DNA from 3 places in the Symbiobacterium sp. genome. Region 3 is predicted to be linked to each of the others. Evidence: riboswitches for the same ligand, from Rfam matches in the RefSeq annotation. Region 3 holds a riboswitch; each other region holds the start of a gene.
What was found. A riboswitch is a leader RNA that binds a small molecule or an ion and turns the genes downstream of it on or off. The one in region 3 is predicted to bind S-adenosylmethionine.
Positions count from the first base shown of each region.

Region 1: it holds a riboswitch for S-adenosylmethionine, as region 3 does, so the genes downstream of both, AB2385_RS01535 (methylenetetrahydrofolate reductase) here and AB2385_RS12025 (methionine ABC transporter ATP-binding protein) in region 3, are expected to answer to the same signal.
Region 2: it holds a riboswitch for S-adenosylmethionine, as region 3 does, so the genes downstream of both, metK (methionine adenosyltransferase) here and AB2385_RS12025 (methionine ABC transporter ATP-binding protein) in region 3, are expected to answer to the same signal.

Region 1 is NZ_JBFNEH010000003.1:37,385-47,075, reverse strand. It holds gene AB2385_RS01545 (homocysteine S-methyltransferase family protein) at 1-1,341, opposite strand, end outside; gene AB2385_RS01540 (hypothetical protein) at 1,486-2,199, opposite strand; gene AB2385_RS01535 (methylenetetrahydrofolate reductase) at 2,327-3,229, opposite strand; SAM riboswitch class I at 3,324-3,429, opposite strand; gene AB2385_RS01530 (M23 family metallopeptidase) at 3,492-4,052, opposite strand; gene AB2385_RS01525 (sensor histidine kinase) at 4,881-6,014, opposite strand; gene AB2385_RS01520 (response regulator) at 6,004-6,699, opposite strand; gene AB2385_RS01515 (GTPase family protein) at 6,869-8,092, opposite strand; gene AB2385_RS01510 (aldo/keto reductase family protein) at 8,133-9,098, opposite strand; gene AB2385_RS01505 (hypothetical protein) at 9,337-9,691, opposite strand, start outside.
Region 2 is NZ_JBFNEH010000002.1:83,957-93,647, forward strand. It holds gene pflB (formate C-acetyltransferase) at 1-1,630, opposite strand, end outside; gene AB2385_RS01140 (hypothetical protein) at 1,895-2,071, opposite strand; gene fabZ (3-hydroxyacyl-ACP dehydratase FabZ) at 2,340-2,786, shown strand; gene AB2385_RS01150 (lysostaphin resistance A-like protein) at 2,874-3,521, shown strand; SAM riboswitch class I at 3,570-3,676, shown strand; gene metK (methionine adenosyltransferase) at 3,781-4,977, shown strand; gene AB2385_RS01160 (hypothetical protein) at 5,104-5,496, shown strand; gene AB2385_RS01165 (ComF family protein) at 5,537-6,307, shown strand; gene csrA (carbon storage regulator CsrA) at 6,287-6,547, opposite strand; gene AB2385_RS01175 (flagellar assembly protein FliW) at 6,547-6,963, opposite strand; gene raiA (ribosome-associated translation inhibitor RaiA) at 7,296-7,835, shown strand; gene AB2385_RS01185 (hypothetical protein) at 7,900-9,012, shown strand; gene secA (preprotein translocase subunit SecA) at 9,206-9,691, shown strand, end outside.
Region 3 is NZ_JBFNEH010000037.1:5,274-14,964, forward strand. It holds gene AB2385_RS12015 (MetQ/NlpA family ABC transporter substrate-binding protein) at 17-871, opposite strand; gene AB2385_RS12020 (methionine ABC transporter permease) at 904-1,554, opposite strand; gene AB2385_RS12025 (methionine ABC transporter ATP-binding protein) at 1,547-2,545, opposite strand; SAM riboswitch class I at 2,631-2,747, opposite strand; gene AB2385_RS12030 (hypothetical protein) at 2,829-3,581, opposite strand; gene AB2385_RS12035 (alpha/beta hydrolase) at 3,766-4,455, opposite strand; gene secG (preprotein translocase subunit SecG) at 4,531-4,764, opposite strand; gene eno (phosphopyruvate hydratase) at 5,143-6,432, opposite strand; gene gpmI (2,3-bisphosphoglycerate-independent phosphoglycerate mutase) at 6,439-7,992, opposite strand; gene trxA (thioredoxin) at 8,234-8,581, shown strand; gene AB2385_RS12060 (metal-sensitive transcriptional regulator) at 8,735-9,016, opposite strand; gene tpiA (triose-phosphate isomerase) at 9,157-9,691, opposite strand, start outside.

The DNA.
Region 1 (9,691 bases), on a different contig from region 3:
CTTCTCGTCGATGGTGAGACCCAGCACGGCGGCGCCGTAGCGCTTCGCCAGGGGCAGCACCGCCTCGGCGCGCCCCTCCTCCAGGCTGAACGAGTTGATGAGCGGCTTGCCGACGCAGGCCTTGAGGCCCGCCTCCAGGGCGGCGGCGTTGGGCGAGTCGAGGCAGAGCGGGACGTCCACCGCCTCCTGGATCACCCGCACGGCCCGGGCCATCGCCGCCGGCTCATCGATGAGCGGCACGCCCACGTTCACGTCCAGCACCGCGGCCCCGGCCTCGACCTGCCGCCTCGCCTCCGCCCGCACCCGGGCGAAAGTGCCTTCCCGGATGTCCTTCGTCAGCAGCTTCCGGCCCGTCGGGTTGATGCGTTCGCCGATCACCACCGGAAGGTTCTGCTCCACGAAGAAGAGCGAGCGGGTGCGGGACGCGAGGCCCAGGGTATGGGCGAGGGGACCGGGGCGGCCCGCCGGCCGGAGACCCTCCACCGCCGCCCGGAGCCGGCGGATGTGCTCCGGCGTGGTGCCGCAGCAACCGCCCACCACGGACGCCCCGGCGGCGACCAGCTTCGGGCCGTAGGCGGCGAAGTCTGCGGGCCCCATGGGAAACCGGGTGGTGCCATCGGGCTGGAGCAGCGGCAGCCCGGCGTTGGGCTGGGCCGAGATGGGCACCCGGGCCACCCGGGCCATGCGGGCCACGGCTTCCACCATCAGGTCCGGGCCGACCGAGCAGTTGAGGCCGATCACGTCCACGCCCAGCGACTGCAGCACCAGGGCGGCCGTCTCGGGATCGGTGCCGGTGAAGGCGCGGCCGCTGGGGTCGATGGTGATCTGGGCGATCAGCTTGAGGGAAGGAGCATGATCCCTGCAGGCCAGCACCGCTGCCCGGAGTTCGTTCAGGTCGGCGATGGTCTCGATGATGATGAAGTCGGGCCGCGCCTCGGCAAAGGCCCGCGCCTGGGCGGCGAACTGGGCGTAGGCTGCAGCGAAGGTGAGGTCGCCCAGCGGCTCCACCAGCGCACCCAGAGGCCCCATCGACCCCGCGACCAGGGCCCGACCCGCCGCGGCCTCCCGGGCGCAGCGCACCCCGGCGACGGTGATGTCGTGGCACCGATCCGCGAGGCCGTAGTGGGAGAGCCGGATCGGCGTGGAGCCGAAGGTGTTGGTCTCGATAATCTGCGCCCCGGCCTCCACGTAGGCCCGATGGACGGCCATCACCGCGTCCGGCCGCTCCAGGTTCCACAGGTCCGGGCACGCTCCGGCGGGCAGTCCGTGCGCCTGCAGCATCGTGCCCATCGCTCCGTCGCAGACCAGGACCTCCCGGCCCAGGAGGTCAAGCAGCCCCATCGCATCATCCCCTCCTTCGAATCCGTGCAGTGGCGTCAAGTCCCACGGGGCTCCCGGGCCTGCACCGCTCACCGCACCGCCGTCCGCTTTCCCGGGGCGCACCCCGGCCGGACGGCCCGGGCCTCTTCCGCTTGCCCCGCCCACCTATCCCCGTCGGGGCGCCGCCCCGGTGACCGGCGCCCTGCGGACCCTGTACGGGCAATCCACCTTCGCGCAACGGCTGCAGCCGAGGGCCGGCCGCTCCGGAGCCCCGGCAGGCTGCCAGCCGAACAGCCCGACCAGCGACTTCCGGGGCTGCAGGTAGCACGTCGGCGTGCACGTCACGCCGATCGCCGGCCCGCCGGCCAGTTCCACCAGGCGGATCTGCTCCTCCACCGGCCAGTCGCCGTACCCGGGTGCGTACAGGGGGGTGAGCCCGCCCCCGGTCAGCGTCTCCCGCACCCACTTCGCCAGCCCGTGGACCAGGGCGGAGCCGGCCGCGTCCACGACGGTGGCCAGGGCGTACTCCTCCCGCTGGAACAGTTCTTCGATCAGCCTGTCCACGTCGGGCCCCAGAGTCGCCGCGACCAGGGTGACGCCTTCCGTACCCGCCAGCAGCCTGGCCAGGGTGCGGGAGCGCCAGGCGACTTCCGGGGCGCCGGTGCGCACCCACTCGCCGTCCACGCGGGCGGCGCAGCAGGCCACGCTCGCGGCTGGTGCCGCCGCGTCGCGGGCAAGCCGCATGCCCCTCTCCACCAGTTCCTCGTCCCGCCGGGTGAGGCGGGTGCGCCCCTCCCGGTAGCCCAGGAGGCGCAGCACGTCCTGGGGCGGAAGGGACAGCTGGGCGGCGGGGGGCCGCAGGATCGTATGCGCCAGCATGGCTTCACCCCTCTCGGCGAGACGGCGGGCCTGGGGTGCGGCCCCCGGGCGCTGCCGCGGCCCCGGGCCACTCACCGGCGCCGCAGTCACCGAGCGCCGCAGGCCCCATGATCCGCCTCGCCCGGCACTACTCTCCCTGGCGCCGGGACCGGCGCAGCCCCAGTTCGTCGATGATGTCCAGCACCGCCACGGCCAGGCGCGCACTGTTCATCGGGAAGATGTGCACGCCGTGGACGTGCGGGCCGATCTCCCGCAGGAGTTCAGCCACGAGCCGCAGGCCCTCCTCCTCGCCCCGGTCGCGCATCCGGTCGAGGATGGGGTCGGGGACCACGATGCCGGGCACGTCCCGGTTCATGCGCAGGGCGAAGTCGTAGCTCTTCAGGGGCAGGATGCCGTACAGGATGGGGATCCGCACCCGCCCCGCCAGCTTCGCCTGGAAGCGCTCCAACTGCCGCGGGTCGAAGATGGGCTGGGTCTGCGCAAAGTGTGCCCCCGCCTCGACCTTCTGCTCCAGCCGTGAAACCTCGGCCTCCAGGTCCGCCGCGGCGGGGTTGCAGGCGCAGCCGATGGCGAAGTCGGTGGGGTGATCCAGCGCACCCCCGGAGAGCGTCTGCCCGCGGTTGAGGGTGGCCGCCAGGCGGATCAGCCCGATCGTATCCACCTCGAAGACGCCGCGGGCCCCGGGGTGGTCGCCCTGCTCGGGGTTGTCGCCCCGCAGGGCCAGGATGTTGCGGACCCCCAGCCCCGCCGCCCCCAGCAGTTCCGCCTGCAGACCGATCACGTTGCGGTCGCGGGTGGTCAGGTGGAAGATCGCCTCCACCTGACCGTCCCGCTGCAGCAGGTGCGCCAGGGTGATGGGGCTCATCCTGACGTTGGCCATCGGGCAGTCGGCCACGTTCACCGCGTCGACCCTGTCGGCGAAGCGGCGCACCCGCTCCAGGGTCTTTGTCACGCTCGCCCCCCGGGGCGGGTCGATCTCCACCGTCACGCAGAAGGCACCCTGCTGCAGCCTGTTCAAGAGCCGTGCCACATGTCTCGCCTCCCCAGCCCGGATGTGCCGCCCGGGCCCCCATACACAAAGAACCCTTCGAGAACGAAGGGTTCGCAGACAGTTCGCTGCGCCCGCTTCATCTCTCGGACCCGCCGTCCGCTGGAATTGGCACCGTTCTCCGCCCGGAGCCGGTTGCCGTGGCATCACAGGGCCAGTCCCTCCGCCACTCTCGATGAATCGAGCAGGGTATGGATTTGTTAGAGCCCAGTATAACAATCCCTGAGCGGTGGGGCAAGACCACTCACAGGAGTCCGTCGAGGAGTCCGGCGGGGTCCAGCGGCTCGCCGTCGTGCCGGAGCTCGAAATGCAGGTGCGGACCCGTCACCTGGCCGGTGGCGCCCACGCTGCCGACGCGCGCCCCGCGGGTCACCCGCTCCCCCTCCCGCACCGCCACCCCGGAGAGGTGAGCGTACACGCTGGCCAGCCGCCCCCCGTGGTCGATCACGACGATCTGCCCATACGCGGGAAGGGAGGCGACGACGAGCACCACGCCGTCCAGGCAGGCGACCGCAGGGGCCCCTTCCGGCGCCCCGATGTCAACCCCCGCATGCAGCCGAAGCCGCCTCAGCACGGGGTGCAGGCGAAGGCCATACCCAGACGTGACCTCGGTGTACCCCGGGACCGGCCAGACCGGGTCGCCTTGCGGAGTCGGGGCGAGTTCTTCCTGGCGCTCCCGGATCCAGCGGCCGATTTCCTGCACCTCCCGGCCCGGGTCCACGGCTGCGGCGGGCCGGGCGCCCCAGACGGCCAGTGCGACGGCCCCAAGGAGGAGCGCCGTGCGTAAGCGTTTGCGGATGTGCAAGGCAGGCATCTCCCTTCGCGTTGCTACATGCCTACCATAGCGCACCGACCTTACCGCCGCTTCACCTGCGGCTTACGGGTTTCTTAAGGCGTCTCACGACGGGGTCCGCGACCCGCTGCGCCGCTCGGAGGTCTGATCCCGCAGCGCATCCGGCCCCTGCGCAACGTCTCCCTGGCGCACGCCCGGACGGTGCCGGGGACCGGGCCGGCCAGCCGGGCATTCAGAAATAGGGGGAAAATCAGCCCCCTATTTTTGCCCAATTAGGGGGAATTCTTGCCCCCTATCGCGGCGCATCCATACCCCCCGGGAGTAGATCCGGCCCGTCAACACCCCTCGACGGGCTCTTGCGGGAGACGTGTTCACCCCTCGGGACAGCAAAAACCCCTACTCCGGGGCAAATAGGGGGCAGAAATTCCCCCGATCTCGGGGAAAATACCGGTCCTTTTTTCCCTCTATCTCCGAAGACGCCTTCCTACCCCCCCTCCGAACCCAACTCGGAGGGAAGGCGTCTCACTGCCGGCGCGCAGAATGGGCGTCGGGGCGCACGACGCCTCGGCCACGGCGGAACGGAGCCCCGACACGGCAGCCGGGCTTCCGTGGACGCCGCCACAGAAACCCGGCCGCAACGACCTCGTCTCGATGTGGGTTGCCATATCGCATCGCACTCGGGGGCATCCGCCCACGCCGTCCCATCTCTCCTGGCCTGGGCGCTGTCCTCCGCGCTCTGGCGCACCCGACCGGGGGACGTGTCACATTCCGACGCCCCAGACCGGGGACGCTGCGAGCGTTGCAGCGTGCGGCCTCGCCCGGGCCAGAGACGTTCGTCGATCACCCCGCCGATCCGGGGAGCGCCTGGTATCCCGCGTGGGCGCCCATGGGCAGCCGGATCTCGAACACGGTGCGCTCGGTCTCGTTGATCGCCCGCACGCTGCCGCCGTGGAGCGTGACGATGTTCTTCACGATGGCCAGTCCAAGGCCGGCGCCGCCGGTCTGGCGGGACCGGGAGGTCTCGCCCCGGTAGAAACTGTCGAAGATGCGGTCGAGCAGGTGCACCGGGATCGGGTTGCCGCGGTTCGCAACCCGCATGAGCACCGCCCGCTCAGCCTCCCGCACCTCCAGCTCGAGCTCGACCACCTTGCCCTCCTTTCCGTAGCGGATGGCGTTGGAGATGAGGTTCTCCAGCGCCCGCACCAGCAGGTCGGGGTCTGCGGTGATGGTCACCCGGTCGGGGGGTAGCTTCAGGCGGTACTCCATCCCCGCGGCGCGCAGGGCGGGGACGAACTCCTCCGCCACCTGCTCCAGGAGTTCCGCCGGGTTGATGGCCACCGGCCGCAGCACGATGCCCCCGTGGCTGGTGCGGGTGAACTCGAAGAGCTGGTCGATCAGCCGCTTCAGCTGCTTCGCTTTTTCATAGGCCATGTCGACGTAGTAGCGCAGCTCCACCTCGTCCCGATACCGGTCCTCGTCGATGAGCTGCAGGTATCCGAGCACCGACGTCAGAGGGGTCCTCAGGTCGTGCGAGACGGCGGTGATCAGCTCGTAGCGGGCCTGATTCGCCCGCCGCTCCCCTTCGATCGCCGATTTCACCTGCCGCGCCATGGCCGTCAGGTTCTGCCCCAGGACGCCCAGTTCGTCGGGCTGCCGGTAAGGGAGCGCGACGTCGTAGTTGCCGTGCGCCACTTCCTGCATCGCCCGGCTCATGGCCTCGATATAGCGGACCAGCGGCTGGCTGAGCACGACGTACCAGATGAAGAGCAGTACGACACCGGTGGCCAGCATCACGGGCCAGGTCCCGACCGTTCTGGCCAGGAAGGTCAGCAGGGCCTCGACCGGTCGGAACGTGTTGCCCACCGCCACCGCGATGGCCAGCAGCGCGAGAGTGGAGGCGGCGGCCAGCAGGCCGCTGGCAGCGAACGTAAGGATGAGCTGCCAGCGCAGGCTCAGCGCAGCCTTAGTTCTCAATTTTGTAACCGACCCCCCAGACGGTCTTGATCAGCGTGGGGTGACTGGGGTCGTCCTCCACCTTCTCCCTCAGCCGGCGGATGTGGACCATCACCGTGTTGTTGGACTGGAAGTACCGTTCCTTCCAGACCCGTTCGAAGATCTCCTCCGAACTGAAGACCCGTCCGGGGTGCGATGCCAGCAGCAGGAGGATCTCGAACTCGGTGGGCGTGAGGTCCACCTCCCGCCCGTCCTTCGTCACGGAGCGACCCGCCCGGTCGATCTCCACGCCGCCCACCGTGATCACGTCCGGCTGACGGGCCGAAGCGGGATTCAGCGTGAGGTAGCGGCGCAGCTGCGCCTTCACCCGGGCCATCAGCTCCAACGGGTTGAAGGGCTTGGTGAGGTAGTCGTCAGCGCCGATCTTCAGGCCCAGGATTTTGTCCACGTCCTCCGACTTGGCGCTGAGCATCAGAATCGGCACGTTGCGCTCCCGCCGGATCTCCCGGCAGACCTCGAGGCCATCCATGCCCGGCATCATGATGTCCAGGATCACCAGGTCGGGGTGCTCCTCCCGCACGATCCGCAGGGCTTCGGCCCCACTTGCGGCCTTGCGCACCCTATAGCCCTCACTCAGCAGGTGAATCTCGATCAGGTCCGTGATCGCCTGCTCATCGTCCACCACCAGAATCAGCGGTTCCGCCATCCTCGCTCCCTCCGGCCGCCAGGGCCACCGGCCCTTTCTGCCTCTGCCGTCCTGGGGTGCCCTGGGTCGCGGGCACCAGCGGGCCGGGTCCGCCGCCCGTCCGGTTCCGCTTCCCCGGGCTCGCTCTCCACATTACCGTGTGTTTCTTTCGGCCGTCTCTGGCCAAATCTTACGGCTTTCTTAAGGTTCTCGCCTTCTCCCGGCCCTGCTCCAGCAGCTTCCGGGCAGCCTCGATGGGCTGGTTCTCGATGTAGTAGGCCACCGCCGCCTGCCCCAGAGCGTAGGTGCCCCAGTAGGCCACGCCGGCGGAGATGAGTGACCCACCGCCGGGCAGCAGCCACTTGGAGAGGCCCCGGGCAACCTCCCGCAGGGCGAAGCCCGCGCCGACGTTCAGGCCCAGAGCAGCCATGAACTCCAGGGCCGCCTCCCGGGAGAGCCGCCGCCCCGCCAGGTAGGCGATGCCGGTCACCATCAGCACCTGCATGGCCGTAAGGATCGGCATGTCCGCCAGGGGAAGCGGCGTGGCGGCGACGGCGGAGGCGGCCGAGGCGGTGGACTGGATCAGCGCACCGGCGATCTTGGCCTGCGCCGACCGGATTCCCGCCACCCGGCCCATGGTGAGCTGCGCCTCGTCGGGCAGCTGCTCCACCAGGTAGTCCACCAACTCGTCGATCTGCCAACGGCGGTCCACCACCAGCACGCCGTCGCGGTAGCGCATATAGGCGGAGGTGGCGAAGACCCGCACCGGCTCGTCCAGCACCCGGGCCATCCGCTCGGACAGCTTCTCCCGGGCCAGGGCGATGTTGGCCTGCTTTTCCGGGTCATCGTAGGGCGGCTCGGACACGTCGGCCGGGCTGAGGAGGTCCACTTGCGTGAGGACGCCGATCACCGGCGGCACAATTCCGTGCCGGCGGGCGATGGCGTCGCGCAGGGCCTTGACCTGGGCCAGGTCCTCCTGGATCCAAACGTCCACGTCGGAGGCCTTGATGACGAAGAGGATCGCGTCGGGGCAACGGTCGCGCACCGCCTTCAGACTGGCGGCGACGGCATCGTCCTCCGATGCCCCCGCCGGGCGTTCGCCCTCGCCCAGGCCACGGGTGTCCAGCACCTCCAGCGCCCCTGCAGGTCCCTCGTACTGGTACCAGGTGCCCGCGGGCGTGGTGGCCAGCACGGCGCCTGTCTCGGCCCGGGGCTCGCCGAAGATGGCGTTGACCAGGCTCGACTTGCCCGACCCTCGCCGCCCCACCAGCGCAATGCGGGGCGGCCGGGCGTTCACGATGTAGCCCTCGATCGCGGCCAGCTCCGGCTCCAGGTGCTTCAGCACCATCTGCGGCACGTGGCTGCGGATGAACTCCAGGACTTCCCTCAGCCGCTCGCGGTCGATCTCTTCCATCAGGGGCCTCCTTCACAGCGAAGTCACGAGAGGGGCCAGGCTACTGCGCCTGGCCCAGCACCTCGTCGATCTCCTTCAGGTCCTCTTCGGAAAGCTTCACGCCGGAAGCCTTGACGTTCTCCTCCACCTGCTCGGGCCGGGAGGCGCCGATGAGGGCGGAGGTCACCTCGGGCCGCCTGAGCACCCAGGCCAGGGCGAGCTGGGCCATGGTGAGGCCGTTCCGCTCGGCGATGGGGCGCAGCTTCTGGATGCGCTCCAGCATCTCCTCGTCGCTCAGGTAGCGCTTCACGAACTGCCCCACCTTTGGGACGGCACCCCGGCAGCCCTCCCGCAGCGTCATGCCCGGCAAGTACTTGCCGGTGAGGACGCCCTGCGCCAGCGGCGAGAAGACAATCTGCCCGATGCCTTCACGCTGGCAGATGGGCATGATCTCGTTCTCGATGTACCGGTCCAGCATGTTGTAGACCGGCTGGCTCGCCACCGGGCGGCGGAGGTTCCGCTTGTCCACGATGGCCATCATGTTCTCCACCTGGGCCGGGGTCCACTGGGAGAAGCCGTAGTAGAGGATCTTGCCCTGGGCGACCAGGTCGTCGAAGGCCCGCAGGGTCTCCTCCAGGTCGGTCTGCGGGTCGTAACGGTGGGCGTAGTAGATGTCGATATAGTCGAGCTTCATCGCCTTCAGGCTCATCTCGACCCGCTCGATGATGTGCTTCCGCGACAGCCCCTGGTCATAGGTGGATGGACCCACCTTCCAGAACACCTTGGATGTCACGGTATAGGTGTGGCGGGGGAACTCGCGCAGGGCCTCGCCCACCACCTCTTCCGCCTCGTGCGGCCGGGAGCCGTAGACCACGGCGCAGTCGAAGTGGTTGACGCCGAGTTCGTAAGCCTTGCGAATGCAGGCCTTGGCGGCCTCCGCCTCGACCCGCGTGCCGTAGGTGAGCCAGCTTCCCAGAGAGATCTCGCTGATCTTCAGGCCGCTCCGTCCCAGTCGACGGTACTCCATAGCACACCACACCTTTCACAGAGGTTTCATCCAGAGGTCGCAACTTCAGTATACCACAAGGCCTCAGCCAGAAAGCGGCAGGACTCCGCCAGCCCCCCGGGCCGGTGGCCGGGACCATAGTGAGGTTGCCCGACTTCGCTTCCCGCCACGCGTCGGACCGGCCCGGCGGTCGGTCCCCAAACGGCCGGAGCCGCCTGCCACCCCGGCGTCCGGGCGGCCGGCACAGCCCACGCCCCACTCACGACTCACCGCTCGCAACCCACCGCTCCAACACCTGCCTCGCCTCGCGGAAGAGGGGCCGATCCACCTCCAGCCCCTTCCGGGGGGCGTCGCCCGGCTCCAGCGCCTTCTGCCCCTCCAGTCTGTCCAGGACCGCCAGCCCGCTCTTCGCGAGGCGGGCGGCGGCTGCGGTGTCGCCGGCCGCCTGGGCGCGCTCCAGGTAGTCCAGATGGGCGGAGACCGCCGCCGCGTACGCCTCGGTCTCCCAGGGCCAGAGCCGCACGTACTCCCGCCAGGCCGCGGCCGCCTCGTCCCAGCGCCGCTGCCGGCCCAGTTCCTCCGCCTGCAGGCGCGCGTACCAGGGCTCCCGCGGG
Region 2 (9,691 bases), on a different contig from region 3:
CCACGGCGATGCCCCGCTCGTCGCGAATCGGCCTCACCCTGGCGTGCTTGATCGCCGAGAGCGAGTCGGCCACTACCGAGAGTCCGGCGATGCCGCAGGCCATCGTGCGGTAGATGTCCCGGTCGTGCAGGGCGAATTCCAGCCGTTCGTAGTTGTACTTGTCGTGCATGTAGTGGATGATGTTGAGTGTGTTAATATACGTCCGGGCCAGCCAGTCCATCATCTGGCTGAAGCGCTCCCGCACCTCGTTGTACTCCAGCACGTCGCCTGTGATGGGCTGGAGCTTCGGGCCCACCTGCTGGCCGGTCTTCTCGTCGACGCCGCCGTTGATGGCGTAGAGCAGGCACTTGGCCAGGTTGGCCCGGGCGCCGAAGAACTGCATCTGCTTGCCGATCCGCATGGCGGAGACGCAGCAGGCGATGCCGTAGTCGTCGCCCCACAGCGGGCGCATCACGTCGTCGTTCTCGTACTGGATCGCCGACGTGTCGATGGAGACCTGGGCGCAGAACTTCTTGAACCCTTCGGGCAGACGGTGCGACCAGAGCACGGTCAGGTTCGGCTCGGGTGCGGGGCCCAGGTTGTAGAGGGTCTGCAGGAAGCGGAACGAGGTCTTGGTGACCAGGGTGCGGCCGTCCAGGCCCATGCCGCCGATGGACTCGGTGACCCAGGTGGGATCGCCGCTGAACAGCTCGTTGTACTCGGGGGTGCGCAGGAAGGCCACCTGCCGCAGCTTGATGATCAGCTGGTCCACCAGCTCCTGGGCGCCGGCCTCGTCAATGAGGCCCCGCTCGAGGTCGCGCTCGATGTAGATGTCCAGGAAGGTGGAGATGCGGCCGATGGACATGGCGGCGCCGTTCTGCTCCCGGATGGCGCCGAGGTAGCCCATGTAGAGCCACTGCACGGCCTCGTGGGCGTTCTCTGCCGGCCGGCCCAGCTCGAGGCCATACCAGTTGCCGAGTTCCTTCAGCTCCTTGAGGGCGTTGATCTGCTCGGTCAGCTCCTCGCGCAGGCGGATGGTCTCCTCGTCCATGGTCCAGGGCTCGGTGGCCGCCTTCTCCCGCTGCTTCTCCTCAATCAGCCGGTCGACGCCGTACAGCGGCACGCGGCGATAGTCGCCGATGATGCGGCCCCGGCCGTAGGCGTCGGGCAGACCGGTGATGATGTGGTTGTGGCGGGCGGCGCGCATCTCGGGAGTGTACGCGTCAAACACGCCCTGGTTGTGGGTCTTGCGGTACTTGGTGTAGATGGTGCGCCAGCGCTCCTCGGGCTGGTAGCCGTAGGCCTTCATGGACTCCTCCACCATGCGCCAGCCGCCGGCCGGATAGAAGGTCCGCTTGCCGGGCTCGTCGGTCTGCAGGCCGACGATCAGCTCCAGGTCCCGGTCCACGTAGCCGGGGGCGTGGGAGAGGATGCCAGCGGGGGTGGACGTGTCCACCTTCAGGGGGCCATGCTTGGCCTGCTCTTCCTTGAAGATGGCGAAGACCTTCTCCCACAGGGCCTTGGTGCGCTCGGTGGGACCGGTCAGAAAAGAGGCATCGCCCTCGTAGGGGCGGTAGTTCTGCTGGATGAAGTCACGGGTGTCGATGTGCCGCTGCCAGCGGCCGGGCCGGAAGCCTTCCCATGCGATCATGATCGTCCTCCTGGTGAGCCGGTTGTGCAAATTGTATATGCACTCCGGTGAAATGCTGTTTTTCACCGGCGAAATGTCGTTTTTCGGCGGTGAAATGCATGCGCGGGAACTACCCTCAGAATAATGGGTGGGGGCGGAGGGCGCCATCACTCCCGAGATGGATCTTCCCGATAGCACCAAAGCACTGGTGCAGGTAGTCCCCGTCATGCAGCGAGGGGAGCGGAGTTCCGCTCCCCTCGTCATCATGGTCGCTCGGCGACATCGCTAGCACCGGCTCACGTCGGGGTGGCTGAAGGTGAACTCGCCGCCCCACTCGTCGGGCTTGAAGTCCAGCACGGCCCCGTCGAACCAGTGCGCCACCCGCTGATCCAGGTAGACGCGCACGCCCTCGTTCACGATCGTCTCGTCCGTGTCGCTCGGCTCTTCCAGAGCCAGTCCCAAACTGGGACCGCCTCAGCCGAAACCCTGTACGAAGATGCGGAAGCCCACCTTCTCCGGCTTGTCCGCAAGGCGCCGGGAGATCTCGGCGGCGGCTTCCGGGGTGATCTGAATCATGCGATGCAACACCTCCGCTGTTGCGAGCCATACCCCGTGGGGTAATCGTACCGCCTATGGCGGCCCGCGTCAAGTCTCGCTCCCGGAGAGGAGAGGAGGCGCATTCGGGGGAATACTCAACATAAGAATTCCACTTATCAGGGGGGCGTATCCGCTGGACATCAGGGAGATCATGGCCATCATCCCGCACCGGTACCCGATGCTCCTGATCGACCGGGTGCTGGAGCTGGAACCGGGCCGCCGCGTGGTGGCGGTGAAGAACGTGTCGGCCGGCGAGCCGGTCTTCCAGGGTCACTACCCCGGCAACCCGATTTTTCCGGGGGTGCTGATCCTCGAGGCCATGGCGCAGGCGGGTGCTGTGGCGGTACTCTCGCAGCCGGAGCACGCCGGCAAGGTGCCGCTCTTCGCCGGCATCGACGACGCCCGCTTCCGCAAGCCCGTGCTGCCCGGGGACCAGCTGCGCCTGGAGGTAGAGCTGGTGGGCATCCGCCGGGGGCTGGGCGTCGGCAGGGGAAAGGCGTTCGTGGGGGACGAGCTGAAGGCGGAGGCCACGCTGAAGTTCGCGCTGGTCGACGAGGCCGTTGTCCGGGAGGCGGAGTAATTGCTATAATGCCAATCTGGCGAAAGGGGAGAAAGCATGTCTCAGCCAGATTGGCGGCGAGGGGATCCCTGGGGCTGGAGGGAGTTGGTGGCCCTCCTCCTGTTGGAGTTCGTGTTCGTCATGGCGGTGGTCAAGCGGGGACTGCAGGGGTTGTACGAACAGTGGAGCGCGAACCCCGTGGTTTCCGGGACCCTGACCGGGCTGACCATCGCGCTGGTTCTGATCGGCGGCCTCTATCTTGTGGCGCTGCGCCCCCGGCGCCTCCCGTGGTGCGAGGTCGGGCTGCGGCCTTTCCCCGCCCGCACGTGGGGGCTGATCCTGCTCTGGACGGTCATCGCACTGGCCGGGAGCATCCTGGCCATGGAGCTCACCCGCCTGGTCGGCAACACCTACGCGAACGCGAAGACCGAGGGCTTGCGCGCCAACATGAGCCTGGTGACCGTGACGGTCGCCTTCGTCTCCGCCTGCGTGATCTCGCCTGTGTATGAGGAAGTGTTCTACCGGGGCTTTCTCTACCGTTGGTTCCGTACCCGCACCGGTGCGGGGTGGGCCATGCTGCTGAGCGCGCTCGTCTTTGCAGTTGCCCACTGGCCCACCTGGAACGTCCTGCCGGTCGCGCTGGTGTGCGGCTTGGTGTTCGCATGGGCCTACGAACGGACCGGCTCCGTCTGGCCCGCCGTCTTCGTGCACGGGCTGATCAACCTGGTGGTTCTGGTGAGCACCAGTCTTGCTTGACACTCAGAGCGGGCGGTGGTATTCTAGCATAGCACGTAGAACAGAATACTCTTATCGAGAGAAGCGGAGGGACTGGCCCGATGAAGCTTCGGCAACCGCCTGGGCAGCCAGGCAAGGTGCCAATTCCAGCCGGGTACACTACCGGGAGATAAGAGGGAAGCGCAGCGCCATCCAACCCTCTTCGTTCCGAAGGGGGTTTTTGATGTGTGCGATCGCGGACGCCCGAGCGCCGCACCCACCGAGGAGGTAACGGACGAACATGGTTCAGCAGAAGGGGCGGTATCTCTTCACCTCTGAGTCTGTCACCGAAGGGCATCCGGACAAGATGGCCGACCAGATTTCCGACGCGATTTTGGACGCCCTCCTGGCGGTCGATCCCAGGTCGCGGGTGGCCTGTGAAACCCTGCTGACCACGGGCCTGGTGATCGTTTCCGGCGAGATCACCACCGAGGCGTGGGTGGACATCCCCGGCCTCGTGCGCGACGTGGTGCGCGACATTGGCTACACCCGGGCCAAGTACGGCTTTGACGGCTCGACCTGTGGCGTGATGACCGCGATCGACCCGCAGTCGCCGGACATCGCCCAGGGCGTGGACGTGGCGATCGAGGTGCGCGGCAAGGTAGAGGAGAAGGAGCTGGAGATCGGCGCGGGCGACCAGGGGATGATGTTCGGGTTCGCCTGCGACGAGACGCCCGAGCTGATGCCGATGCCCATCAGCGTCGCCCACCGCCTGGCCCGGCGGCTGGCGCAGGTGCGCAAGAACGGCACCCTGCCCTACCTGCGGCCCGACGGCAAGACCCAGGTGACGGTGGAGTACGAGGACGGGCGCCCGCGGCGCATCGATACCATCGTGATCTCTGCCCAGCACGACCCGGACACGACCCAGGAGCAGATCCGCAAGGACATCATCGAAAACGTCATCCACGAGGTGATCGACCCCCGCCTGCTGGACGACCGGACCCGTTACTTCATCAACCCCACCGGGCGGTTCGTGGTGGGCGGCCCGCAGGGCGACACGGGGCTGACCGGCCGCAAGATCATCGTGGATACCTACGGCGGCTACGCCCGTCACGGCGGCGGCGCCTTCTCGGGCAAGGACCCGACCAAGGTCGACCGCTCCGGCGCCTACGCCGCCCGCTGGGTGGCGAAGAACCTCGTGGCCGCCGGCCTGGCGACCCGCTGCGAGGTCCAGGTGGCCTACGCCATCGGCGTCGCCCATCCGGTCTCCGTCCTCGTGGACACTTTCGGGACGGGGAGGCTTCCCGACGACCGGATTGCCGAGATCGTGAAGGAGGTCTTCGACCTGCGGCCGGGCGCCATCATCCGCGACCTGAACCTGCGCCGCCCGATCTACCGGCAGACCGCTGCTTACGGCCACTTCGGCCGCCCCGACCTGGATCTGCCCTGGGAGCGCACCGACCGGGTCGATGCCATCCGCCAGCTGGCGGGCCTGTAACCGCAAGCAAAAAGCACGCCGCGCGATCGCCGGCGTGCTTTTTTTCAATACTCTGCCCGCTTGAGCGCCTCCCTCGCACCTCCTCCCGGTTCTGCTTCATACCCTACCCATCAGGAGGGGGTGGCGGTGCGGGAAGGTCTCTTCTGGGGCATGCTGGCCCTGGCGGCCTACGGCGCGGTGAGCGCCGCGGCGCAGGTGGCGGAGCTGATCGGCCGCATCCGCTCCGCCGCCGAGCCGGTGGCCTACGTGGTGCTGGTGCGCGACCAGGCGGAATGGCTGGAGGACGCCGTGCTCCAGTTCGCCCGGGAGGTGGACGCGGAGCTGGTGCTGGTGGACCTGGGCTCGCGGGACGAATCCGCTGCGGTGCTGGCCCGGCTGGCCCGGCGCCTCGGACACGTGCCCGTGCTGGAACTGGGCCACCTGCCCCGGGAGGAGGCCATCGCCCGGGCGGTGGCGGCGGCGGAGTCCCCGCGTGTCGTGGTGGTGGAGCTGGGACGAAATCTGGAAAAAGAAGGATAACACAACCCCCGCGGCGAAGTGCGCCCGGGGGTGAACCGCGTTGTGGAAAACCGTTGTCGAGGGGCTGGTGACCCTCCTCTGGCCGCAGCGGAGCACGTGCGTGACCTGCGGCGGGCCCTTGGCGTACACACTGCCGCCGCTGGCCACCATTGCGGAGACCGTGCCGGTGTGCGACCACTGCTGGGCGGCGATGCCCTTCGGGCCGGACGTGCGCCTGTGTGCCAACTGCAGCCGCCCCATCACCGGGGGGTGGGGGCTCTGCGTGGAGTGCGTGGAGCCGCCGCCCTTCGGGCGCGTCTGGGCCCTGGGCCTGCACCGCGGCGCCCTGCGCACGGCGGTGCACCATGCGAAGTTCCGGGGGCGGCAGGCCCTGGCCCGGGCCCTGGGCGAGCGGCTGGCCGCCCGTGTAACCGACCCGCCGGAGGTGATCATCCCGATCCCGCTGCACACGAGCCGCCAGCGGGAGCGCGGCTACAACCAGGCGGCCTGCATCGCGCATGGTCTGGCCGCGCAGCTGGGCGTGCCGGTGGCGGAAGGGGACCTGGTCCGGCTCCGGCGCACCGGTGAGCAGACCCGGCGCGACCGGCAGGCGCGGTGGCAGAACCTCGCCGGCGCTTTTGGGGTGCGCGGCGGACGGGTGCCGGCGTGGGCGGGCCGGGACGCCCTGCTGGTGGACGACGTGCTCACCACCGGTGCGACCGCGGCCGCGGCGGCCCGCGTCTTGCGGGCGACCGGCGCCCGCAGCGTCAGCCTTGCGGTGGTGGCCGTCTCCGACAAGCCCATTCCGGCTTCACGCATCTTCGCCGGATGACCGGTCTTTCAGCGCCTCGAGCAGCGCGGCCGGCAGGGCGGCGGGCGGCTGGGCCGACTGCCGGTTGGCGGCCACCACCTCGTCGTAGATCTCCTTGCGCAGGACGGTGACCGACCGGGGTGCCGTGATGCCCAGGCGCACTACCGCCTGCGGGCCGTTGCCGCGCACCTGCACGATCTTGATCTCGATGTCGTCGCCGATCAGGATGGACTCGTTCAGGCGTCTGGAGAGGACGAGCATCAGAGGGCCTCCTCGTGGGGCGTGGGCTTCATCCTGTGGAAGAGGCGCTCGCGGGTCTGGTACCGGTCGTCGGACAGGATGATCTGCCGCGCTTTCCGCGTGAAGGGATTGAAGAGCAGCGGGGCCCGCAGGTTGGCCGTCGCCTCCTGCACCGACTCGGGCACCCGGGCGATCGCGTAGAGCAGCACCTGCTCGGGGTTCTCCGCGCCCACCGCCTCCAGGTCTTCCGGGGGGATGTCGGGATCGTAGTCGGGGAAGAAGGCTAGGGGGTAGACCAGGGTGAAGCCCACCTCGGGCTGGTCCAGGGCCAGGAGTTGCTTGAACACGTCGCCGCCGCCGGGGACGTCTGCTACCACGAACCGCTTGAGGTCGGGAAACCCGTAGAGTCCCGCCGGAAACTCGAATACGTTCTCCATTGTGAGCCCTCCGTCCGCTGGATCCGTGCGCCAGGTTCGTTCGCTATAATGTTCGGCGGCCACGCGGGACCCGCCTGCACGCGTCCACAATGTTATCCCCACGCGCGAACCTTGTGCAAATGGTTATCAACAAGCTTATCCCCAAAATCCACAGCCAGGATAGGCACACCTTGTGCATAATCTGTCCCCGCCTGGGGATGAAGCAGCGCCCGGGGCAGACAATGTGTGAAGGGGCGTTCCACCCAGCAGGGAATCGGCCTCGCGGAGGGGAAGAAAGTCATAACCCTGAGGGGGGTCCGGCAGGGCCTGTCGAAAAGGGAGGAGTTGGCGCTATGCAAGTTGCGGTACGTGGCAAGAACATCGAGATCACCAGAGCGCTTCGCGAGTATCTCGAGAAGAAGCTGGGCAAGATCGAGAAGTTCGTGGATCACCCGATTCAGGCGCAGGTAAACCTGTATGTGGAACGGGGGCGCCACATCGTCGAGGTTACTGCCGAGGTGAACGGGCTCATCCTGCGGGGTGAGGAGGCCACCAACGACATGTACGCCTCCATCGACCTCGTTGCCGACAAGCTGGAGAAGCAACTGCAGCGGTATCGTTCCCGGCTCCGCCGGCGTTCGGCCCCCGGTGCGGAGGCCGAGGCGCAGATGGCTGCGGCGTCCGAGGGTGAGGAAGCGGTCGCCGAGGTCGACGGCAAGGTCGTGAAGGTCAAGCGCTTCCCGGTGAAGCCCGTCACCGTCGACGAGGCCATCCTGCAGATGGACCTCCTCTCGCACGACTTCTTCGTATTCGTCAATAGTGAGACCGGAACCGTCAACGTACTCTACCGCCGCCACGACGGCAACTACGGGCTCCTGGAGCCGGAATACTAGTCAGAGGCCACTTCGGCCCCGCCGCCACCAGGCGGCGGGGCTGCGCCATGCAGGAGGCGGAACCGTGCGCACGGCAGCCATTGTCTTCGAGGGCGGGCCCCTGCCCGCGGACGAGCTTCAGGAGCGCATCGCGCAGCTGCGCCACGCGGTGACCCTGGACACCGTGGAGAAGTTGCAGCGGGCCGGGCTCGAGGTGATTCTGGCCACCAACCACCGCGACCTCGCGGAGGCCGCGCACAGCCTGGGTGCCCGCATCTTCGCCACAGAAGCCGCAGGATTTCACTTCGGCCGGGTCCTTGGGCAGGCGGTGCGAGAGTCCGGCGCGGACGCGGTGATCTACCTGAGCGGCGCGGCGCTGCCGCTCATGGCGCTGGAGGAGATCGCCTGGATCTGCCGCGCCCTGGCGCAGGGTGGGCCCACCGTGGTGGTGAACAACGTGCAGTCCGCGGACCTGGTGGCCTGGCATCCCGCCGCTTTCCTCGAGCGGGTAGAACCGCCGGAGAACGACAACCTGCTGGGCTGGAGGCTGCGGGAGGCCGGCATGGAGCGGGTGCTGATCCCGCACTCGGCGGCCATCCACTTCGACCTGGACACGCCGACCGACTACCTGATCCTGGCCCTGAGCGGGCGCGGGGGCCCCAGGGCGCAGGCGGCGCTGCGGATGCTGGCCTGGCCGGACGACCGCCTGCGGGCCGCTGCTGACGTCCTGGCCACCGACCTGCCGGAGGTGGCACTGATCGGCCGCGTGGGTTCCGCCATCATGGAATATTTCAACCGTAACTTGCCGGTGCGGCTGCGAGTCTTATCGGAAGAGCGGGGGATGAAGGCGCTGGGGCGCGAGGCCCGCGGCGAGGTGCGCTCCCTGGTGGGCGACCTGGTGACCGACCTGGGACCCGAGCGCTTCTTCGAGCGGCTGGGCGAGATCTGCGACGCCGCCTTCTTCGACACCCGCGTCCTCTTCGCCAACCGGGGCCGGCGGGTCAGCGAATGGGACCGGTTCCACTCGGACCTCGGGCTGGCGGACCAGATTCGGGACCCCTTCGTGCACCAGTTCACCCGGGCGGCGGTGAACTGCCGGATCCCGGTGGTGCTGGGCGGCCATTCCGTCGTCGCCGGCGGGCTGTGGGTGCTGGCCGACCGGGCCATCGCCGCGCGGGGCGGACCTGCGGTCCCGTAGCCGGGTGTCGTCATACTGTTCCGAACTTCCCCATCAACTTCCGTTGCTAGTCCAGGCGAGGCATGCTAAAATAACACGGATGTCCGCGCTGGCGCGAACCTACAGCGGGACTTCACGCGTCTATACCGAGGCGGAACAGATTCCAACACCACGGCGCCAGCCCGCTGGCTGCATAGCGAAGAAGGTGTAAGCGTTGGCTTTGAAGATCCTGGAACGCATCTTTGGCGACTACAGTGCGAAGGTCGTCAAGCGCCACCAGAAGACGGTGGCTCTGATCAACAGCCTGGAGCCGCAGATGCAAAAGCTCTCGGACGCTGAACTCGCCCACAAGACGGTCGAGTTCAAGGAGCGGATCGCTCGCGGCGAGACGCTGGAGCAGCTCCTGCCCGAGGCGTTCGCCGTGGTGCGCGAGGCGTCGATCCGCACCACGGGAAGGCGGCCATTCGACGTGCAGCTGATCGGCGGCATCGTGTTGCATGAGGGCAACATCGCCGAGATGAAGACCGGCGAGGGCAAGACGCTGGTGGCGGCCATGCCGCTCTACCTGAACGCGCTGCTGGGCCGCGGCTGCCATCTGGTCACGGTGAACGACTACCTGGCCAAGGTCGGCCGCGACGACATCGGCCGCATCTACAAGTTCCTCGGGCTGAGCTGCGGGCTGATCGTGCACGGCCTCACC
Region 3 (9,691 bases):
TCTTTCTGGCAGTTGCTCAGAAGGCCGGGATGACGGCACCGCCATACTTCTCGTTGATGAACTTGGCCACGGCGTCAGACCGCAGCAGGGTCATCAGCTTCTGGATCTCCGGCCGGTCCTCGTCGCCCTTGCGGACGGCGACGACATTGGCGTACGGGTTGTCCTCAGCCGACTCCCGGGCAAGCACGGTGGCCTTCACGCCCAGGTTCTTCTCCGCGTCCAGGTAGTAGTTGGTGTTGATCACCGCCGCGTCCACGTCCTGCAGGCTGCGGGGCAGGTACTCGGCCTGAAGCATCTGCAGGTTCAGGTTCCGGGGGTTCTCCACCACGTCCTTGGGCGTGGCCTCAACGCCGACCCCCTCCTTCAGGGTGATCAGCCCCTGGTCAGCCAGCAGCTTGAGCGCCCGGCCGGCGTTGGTCGGGTCGTCGGGGATGGAGACCGTCGCACCATCGGGCAGCTCGCTCAGGCTGTTCACCTTGATCGAGTAGAGCCCCAGCGGCTCCAGGTGGACGGCTCCCACCGACACCAGGTCGAGCCCGCGCTCCTTGTTGGAGTTGTTCAGATAGGGCAGGTGCTGGAAGTAGTTGGCATCCAGATCCCCTTCCGCCAGAGCGATGTTGGGCTGCACATAGTCGGTGAACACCACGATCTCCAGGTTAATCCCCTCGGCCGCCGCCTCGTCCTTGATCGACTCCAGGATCTCGGAATGCGGAGTGACCGTGGCCCCCACCTTCAGGGTCACCTGCTCCTGCTGCTGAGAGGGCTGCCCTCCCTGCTCTCCCTGCACGGGAGCCTTGCTGGCACCGCCGCAGCCCGCCAGGAGCCCCAGCGACAGGACCAGAGCCAGCACGAGACGCACATTCCGGTTCATCTCACACTCACCTTCCTCAATTTCTGTTGCGTCTATTTATGCGTAAACCTGTTTGCCAGGTTATCGCCAATCCACTGCATCACCTGGACCAGGACCACCAGGACAACCAGGCTGACGTACATCACGTCCATCTGAAAGCGGTTGTATCCCCACTTGACGGCCACGTCGCCCAGGCCGCCGCCGCCGATGGCGCCGGCCATGGCCGAGTAGCCCACCAGGTTGACCAGCATCAGTGCGGTGCCCCGCACCAGGGAGGGCCTGGCCTCGGCCAGCAGGACCTTGGTGACCACCTGCCAGTTGGTGGAGCCCATGGCGAGGGCGGCCTCGACCAGGCCGGGGCTCACCTCGTGGAGCGCCTGCTCCACGACCCGGGCCATAAACGGAACGGCCGCCACCACCAGCGGCACGATGGCCGCCGTGGTGCCGATGGAGGTATGCACGATCGCCCGGGTGAGCGGGGCCACGGCCACCATCAGGATCACGAAGGGCGTGGAGCGCCCGATGTTGACCAGCACCCCGAGCGTGCGGTTCAGGGCCGGTGCCTGCCAGATCCCGCCCCGGGCGGTGATCACCAGCAGCACGCCCAGCGGCACGCCGAAGAGCAGCGTGAACAGGGCCGCAACCCCCGTCATGTAAAGCGTCTCCAGGGTTGCCTTGAAGATCATCGGCCCCAGGTCAGCCACGCTGGATCACCTCCGGTGAGACGCCGCGCGCCTCCAGGTACTGCAGGGCGGCCTGCACGTCCTCCGGCCGGCCCGTGAGCTCCACCAGCAGCCGGCCCACGGTGGTCCCGGCGATGCGCTCGACGGCACCCTGCACGATGTTGGCATCCACCTGGAAATTCCGAACCACCGAGCTGATGAGCGGCTCCTCGGCCGACTGGCCCACGAAGAACAGCGCCACCAGGACGCCCTGCGGGCTCACGTGAAAACCCGTGTCGCGGAACGGCTCGTAGAGGAGCTGCCGCAGCCGTGAGCCCGGCCGCCCGACCAGTTCCAGCACCCGGCCCTGCTCCACCAGCTGTCCTTCCTCCAGAATGGCCACCGAGTCGCAGACCTGTTTCACGACCTCCATCTGGTGTGTGATCAGCAGGATGGTCAGCCCGAGCCGCCGGTTGATCTCGCGCAGCAGGTCGAGCACGGACCGGGTGGTGTCGGGGTCGAGGGCGGAGGTCGCCTCGTCGGAGAGCAGGAGCTTGGGGCCGAGCGCCAGGGCCCGGGCGATGCCCACCCGCTGCTTCTGCCCGCCGGAGAGCTGCGCCGGGTAGGCGCCGGCCTTGTCGGACAGGCCCACCAGGGCCAGCAGCTCCGCCACGCGCTCGTTGATGCGCTGCCGGGGCCAGCCCGCCACTTCCAGGGGGTAGGCCACGTTGCCGGCGACCGTGCGGGAGTCGAACAGGTTGAACTGTTGGAAGATCATGCCCATCTCCCGGCGCACCGCCCGCAGTTCGGCAGGGGAGAGGCGGGTGATCTCACGCCCGTCCACCCATACCTCACCCGACGTCGGCCGCTCCAGCAGGTTGACGCACCGGATCAGGGTCGACTTGCCGGCGCCGCTCTGCCCCAGGATGCCGAAGATCTCGCCCTTCGGCACCCGCAGGCTCACGTTCCGCAGCGCCACCGTCTCTTGCCCGTTCTGCCTGAACACTTTGGTGAGGTCCTTGAGTTCAATCACCCCGGAATCACCGCCATACTGCACAGCAATAGAAAAGTGCGCCCGAAAAGAGGCGCACAGAAAAAGGTCAAGTTCTTCCGGCTGCCTCTTATCTTCGGGAAGGCAAGTGCCTTCCACCAGGAATTGGCACCGTTGCACGCGGGATACGTGCCGGTTGCCGTGGCGTCATCGGGCCAGTCCCTCAGCCTACTCTGGATAAGAGTCAACGCTATGTAGTTGTGTTGAGCCTTACATTACCACGGTGCGTGGCACCCGTCAACAGGGAAATGTGTAATTGCTGGTCTCATCCGACCGTCATCAGGGTCATCAGTCGCTCGCGGGGGGCCGTGCCCTCCAGGTGGGTCGTGGCCAGGATGTTCGCCCCGCAGGTGAGGGCCCTGGCCTGCAGAACGGGATCGTCGGTGGCCACCCACAGGTCGGCCCGGGGCAGGCAGAGCCGCGCGATCGCCAGCACCCGCAGCACATCGGCCCCCGGCGTGGCGGCGCGCAGGACCACCCCCGTGAAAGCCGCGTTCCGCAGCACTTCCAGGTCGTCCGCCACGTCCTCACTGGTCTGGCCGGGAACGCCCACGCACAGTCCGCCCGTCACGCGGTAGTTGAGGCCCCGGAGCCAGAGGCAGCGGGTGAGGCGTTCGGCCGGCGAATGGCCGGGATGCAACCGGGCGTACAGCTGCGGGTTACTGCACTCGTGGGGCAGGAGATACTCCTCGGCCCCCGCCTGCCGCCACAGCGCGTACACCTCGTAGGGACGCTCGCCCATCCCGAGCGCAACCCACATGCCCATGTGGGTGCGAATCTCCCGGATGAGGACCGCCACCTCCTCCACGGCCTCATATGCCGACGACGCGCACAGCAGGACGGACTCGCATCCCTGCTGCCAGGCGTTCCCGATGATGTCGAGGGCGCGGGCCCGACTCCCGACGGTCTCCACGTCCACCAGGGTTCGCAGCGACGGCTGGTCGCCTTTCGTCTGCCGGCAGATGCGTCCGGCCACCTCCAGCAGGCTCTGGTACTCGCTCTCGTCGGCCCGGAGCATCAGCAGTATCTCTCGCCGGCTCGGCGGCCGCCCAGCCTTGGCACGACGCAGGACTGGTCCGATCACCAGAGATCACCCGCCTATTGTGACAGACTTCACAAATATCGTACCCGAATGGGTGCTAATGGTCTATTCGGGGAAAGGGCCATTTGGAGATGGCCCTTTTGGTTTATAGACCCAGCATTTAAGGTCTCCACCCGATTTCGGATGACGCGATCCAGTCTGCCACCTGCGCCGCGACCTCCTTCCGGCCGCGTTCCAGGGCCAGGAAGTGCCCCCGCCCCGCGAGGACGCGACACACCGCGTGGCGGCTGGACACGTGGCTGACCAGGTACGCCGCGCTTTCCGGTGCGATCCACCTGTCGCGGTCGCCCTGCAGTGCGAGCACGGGAGCGGTGACCCGTCCCAGGTCTCGGCGCACGAGGCGGGCCAGGCGCACCAGGGAGCGTATGGCGCCGGGAGGCGGGTTCAGGTAGCGGGCGAGGTGATCCATGAGCGGGGCGGGGTCTTCCAGAAGGACGGGAACCGCCAGGGTGCAGACCGAGCCGACCTCCCGGCGGGCCGCGACATGAAGGGCGATCAGCCCGCCCATGGAAAAGCCGACCAGGTGGACATGCGCACATTCGGCCTCCAGATGCTCCAGGGCCTGCTCGGCGCCCCGGATCCAGTGCCGGAACCGGGTGCGCGCCAGTTCCGGCGGTGCGCCGCCGTGCCCGGGCAGCACGGGCGCCGCCACCGTGTAGCCCCGCTCCGCCAGGGCGGCGACCACCGGGCCGATCTCGGCCGGCGAACCGCCGAAGCCGTGCAGGGCCAGGCAACCGACCGGACCGCCCCGGACGAACACCGGCTCACCGCTGCGGGCGACGATCGGCATGGCACACCCCCCACAAACGAACAAGGGGCCAGACTTGCGCCCGACCCCCTTTCGCACCTATATCGCTGCGTAACACTAACCCCGCGTCTCCAGGAAGAGCATGACCACTGACGTGAGGATAAAGAGCACAGCGAAGGCCATGCTGAACCGGTTCAGGATCTCGTCCAAGCCCTTCTTCTTCCCGAAGATCTGCTCGCCGGCGCCTGCGATGGAACCGGAGAGGCCCGCGCTCTTGCCGGACTGCATGAGAACCGTCGAGATCAGGCCAAGCGCAAACAGGGTATGAAGCACCAGCACGAATGTCGTCATTGCTTCACCCCCTCCTGCTGCCCATGTTAGCTTGTCAATTGTACCACATCGCGGTGAATCGTACAATCAATCAGGAACCGGGGCCGCCAAACTTCGACAAGTTTCGCAACCCCGGTCTGATATCCTGATGGCGGAGGCTGGCGGCCAGTCCCGGAAAGGAGGGGCCAGCCATGGTGAAGATCACGATCGAGATTGGACCCAAAGCGGTTCAGTCGATCATCGTCATCGCAACCTTGCTGGTCCTCTCCGCTATCAGGTAGCGGCGAGGCCACGCTTCGCCGGCATCTGTACGGTGGGACGGCGACAGCGGCCTCCAGTTGGGCGCCCGGCCAGTCTGGCGCCCAACCTCATTCTACCCACGTGACGCCGGGCTCAATCCTACTTCTTCCGGCCCTTGATGACGGAGAGGCCAGCGAAGATGGCGGCGTCGCCCAGCTCCTCCTCGATGCGCAGCAGCTGGTTGTACTTGGCCACCCGGTCGGTGCGGGACGGGGCGCCGGTCTTGATCTGCCCGCAGTTGAGCGCCACGGCCAGGTCGGCGATGGTGGTGTCCTCCGTCTCGCCGGACCGGTGGGACATCACGGCAGTGTAGCCCGCCCGGTGGGCCATGGCCACGGCCTCCATCGTCTCGGTCAGGGTGCCGATCTGGTTGACCTTCACCAGGATGGAGTTGGCCGCGCCGGCCTCGATGCCCCGGGACAGCCGCTTGGTGTTGGTGACGAAGAAATCGTCGCCCACCAGCTGCACCCGGTCGCCCAGCCGCCGGGTGAGTTCGACCCAGGCGTCCCACTCGTCCTCGGCCACGCCGTCCTCGATGGAGACGATCGGGTACTGCCGGGTCCAGCTGTCCCACAGGTCGATCAGCTGCTCGGTGGTGAGGACCTTGTTGCCCTCGCCGGCCAGCACGTACTTGCCGTCGTGGAAGAGCTCCGAGGAGGCGACGTCCATGCAGAGGAAGACGTCCTGCCCCGGCTTGTACCCGGCCTTCTCGATGGCCTCGAGGATGACGGTGATCGCCTCCTCGTTGGACTTCAGGTCGGGCGCGAAACCGCCCTCATCGCCGACGGCGGTGTTGTAGCCCTTCGCTTTCAGCACGGAGCGCAGGGCGTGGAAGACCTCGGCGCCCATGCGCAGCGACTCGGCGAACGACGGGGCCCCGGCGGGGAAGATCATGAACTCCTGCATGTCGACGTTGTTGTCCGCGTGCTTGCCGCCGTTCAGGATGTTCATCATCGGCACGGGCAGGACGCGGGCGTTCAGGCCGCCCACGTGGCGGTAGAGCGGGATGCCCAGGGCCGCGGCGGTGGCGCGGGCGGCGGCCAGCGAGACGCCCAGAATGGCGTTGGCGCCCAGCTTCGCCTTGTTGGGGGTGCCGTCGAGCCGGATCAGCGTCTGGTCCAGTTCCACCTGATCCGCGGCGTCCAGACCCGTAACCGCCTCGGCGATCACCTCGTTAACGTTCCGGACCGCGTTCAGCACGCCCTTGCCGCCGTAGCGGGACTTGTCGCCATCGCGCAGCTCCACCGCCTCGAACTGACCGGTGGAAGCGCCCGAGGGCACGATCGCCCGGCCGGACGCGCCGGAGGAGAGCATCACCTCGACCTCAACGGTGGGGTTGCCGCGGGAATCCAGGACCTCGCGCGCGTGCACATTCACGATCGTCGTCATGGGAAATCAGGCTCCTTCCGCGTTTTTCACCAGCAGCGAATCGGCATCCATCTGCGGCGGCTTGGGCAGGCCGATGATCTCCAGCAGCGTCGGCGCCACGTTGGCCAGCACGCCGGGCTTCAGCTTGGCCGTCAGCCGCTGGTCGTCGACGAGGATGCAGGGGACGGGGTTCAGCGTGTGGTTGGTGTGCGGCGTGCCGGTCTCGTAGTCGATCATCTGGTCGCAGTTGCCGTGATCGGCGAGGATGATGGCCGCACCGCCCTTGGCCAGCAGGGCGTCCACCACCTGGCCGAGGCACTCGTCCACCGCCTCCACGGCCTTCACGGCCGCCTCCAGCACGCCGGTGTGGCCCACCATGTCGGGATTGGCGAAGTTGAGCACGATGAAGTCGGTCTTATCCTGCTCAACCCACTTCACCGCCTCGCGGGCCACCTCGTAGGCCGACATCTCCGGCTTGAGGTCGTACGTAGCCACCTTCGGCGAGGGGATCAGCACCCGTTCCTCGCCGGGGAAAACCCGCTCCTCGCCGCCGTTGAAGAAGTAGGTGACGTGCGCGTACTTCTCGGTCTCGGCGATGCGCAGCTGGCGCAGGCCGGCCTCGGAGACCACCTGGCCCATCGGCACGTCCACGAACTGGGGACCGAACGCAACGGGGATGTCGGTGAAGGTCTGGTCGTACTGGGTCATGGTGACCAGCGGGACGGGCCGGAAGTCCTCGGGGCGCTTGAAACCGTCGAAAGCGGTCTCGTGCAGGGCGCGCACAAGCTGCCGCGCCCGGTCGGGCCGGAAGTTGAAGAAGATCACCCCGTCATCGGGCCCCAGGCGGCCGTCCACGCCCTCGATCACCGTGGGCAGCACGAACTCGTCGGTCTCGCCCCGGGCGTACGCTTTCTCGATGGCGTCTTGGATGGAAGACGCCCGCTCGCCCTCACCCCGGGTGATGGCCAGGAACGCCTTCTGCGTGCGGTCCCAGCGCCGGTCGCGGTCCATGGCGTAGTACCGGCCGGCGATGGTGGCAATTCGGCCGACGCCGACCTCCTTCAGCTTGGCCTCCACCTGCTCCAGATAGGGAAGGGCGGACTTGGGCGGCACGTCGCGGCCGTCCAGGAAGGCGTGGACATACAGCCGCTCCACCTTCTCCCGTGCGGCCAGCTCGATCAGGGCCATCAAGTGGTCCATGTGGCTGTGCACGCCGCCGTCGGAGACGAGTCCCATCAGATGCAGGGCAGCGCCGGGCTTCCGGGCCCGCTCCAGGGGCAGTTGCCACGCGGGCAGCGTGAAGAACGAGCCGTCGCGAATGGCGCGATGGATGCGAACCAGAGTCTGGTAGACGATGCGCCCCGCCCCGAGGTTCAGGTGGCCCACATTCGAGTCACCCATCTGCCCGGGTAGCAGGCCCACCGCCTCTCCCGATGCCGTGAGGGTCGTGTGGGGGTACCGGGCCATCAGCCGGTCAAAGTTGGGATGCCGGGCGATCGCCACCGCATTGCCCCGGGGATTGGGGTTGATCCCCCACCCGTCCAACACGATCAACGCTACGGGTCTGCGATAGGCGGACAACGTACCGGGTCACCTCCTGCACTCCTCATTAAAGTCTGCGGGCGACTCCCACCGCATACCGCAGCACTTTTGCAAAGCCATTTTACCAAAGTTGGGTCGGCCTGTGGAAGAGCTTTCCCCCAATTCTTTTGCGCTTTTCGATGGTAGTGTGCGCGCCCGAGCCGTATCCCCGTGCAGACTAAAGGCGTCCTAAGCACGAAGAGATACCATACGGGGTATCATTGAGCAGGAGGGAGCGCTCATGGCGCAGTACACGGTTCCGATCACCGATGCCACCTTCGAGGCGGAGGTGCTGCAGTCGGACTTGCCGGTGCTGGTCGATTTCTGGGCCCCCTGGTGCGGTCCCTGCCGCATGATCGGCCCGATCCTGGAAGATTACGCAAGGGACAACGGCCACCGCATCAAGATTGCCAAGCTCAACGTGGACGAGGAGCAGCACTGGGCGGGCCAGTTCGGCGTGATGTCGATCCCGACCATGATCCTCTTCCATAAGGGCAAGCCCATCGGTCAACTGGTGGGCTTCCGGCCGAAGCACGAGATGTATCAGATCCTGGACAACGCCCTGGCGCAGCTGGAGACGGCTTCATAGGAGACCTGTCCGGCGACCCGACTGCGGGGACGCCGGGAGCGCCACGACGAGGAAGACGCGGCAGGCAGCGGGAGGACCCGGACGACGAGGGGTGACGTGCGGCAAACAGGACCGGGCGGCAGCGCCCGGTCCTTCGTCGCGTCAGCCTGGTTTTCAGCCCAACTTGATGAACTGCTCGACCACTTCATCCACCGCGGCGGTGGGGTCCTCTCCCCGCTTCAGGGCCTCAATCACCTGGAGGCCCATGTTGCACGCGGCAGCTTTCATGCCCACGCGGTTGATGGCTGCCTTCATCGCACCCAACTGGATGAGGATCTGCTCGCAGTCCTGACCCTCTTCCAACATCCGCTGCACGCCCCGGGCCTGGCCCTCGATCCGCTTCAGACGGCGCATCAGGTCCTGGTACAACGCCGGGTTGGTCTCCTTGATGTTCACGTGCAACCACCCCCTGACCCCAGATTACTGTACCCCGTACCCTGTGTCAAAGGGACAGCCCGCGATCGGCGCCCTGCCGGTCCGCATCATGGTCAAGGGCCCGCCGCACCTGGTGCGACGGGCCCTGCGCGTCTTCTGCTCTACCGCGCCGCCTCGCAAATGGCGGCGAACGAAGCGGGATCGAGGCTGGCGCCGCCGACCAGGGCGCCGTCGATGTCCGGCTGGGTCATGTAGCTGCCGATATTGGCAGGCTTCACCGAGCCGCCGTACTGGATGCGCACCTTGGCCGCGGCCTCGGCCCCGTAGACCTCCGCCACCACTGCGCGCACGGCGGCGATGGTCCGCTGCGCCTCGGCCGGGTCACAGTTCCTGCCCGTGCCGATGGCCCACACGGGCTCGTAGGCGATGATCATCTCGGCCACCTGCTCGGCCATCAGCCCCTCCAGGCCGGCCAGCAGCTGCCGGCGGTTGACCGCGTCGGTCTGCCCGGCCTCCCGCTCCGCGAGCGTCTCGCCGACGCAGAGGATCGGCGTGAGGCCGTAGCGCACCGCCGCCCGCACCTTGGCGCCCACCCGCTCGTCGGTCTCGCCGAAGATATGGCGCCGCTCCGAGTGGCCGAGAATCACGTACCGGCAGCCGATCTCGGTCAGCATCTCGCCCGCGATCTCGCCGGTG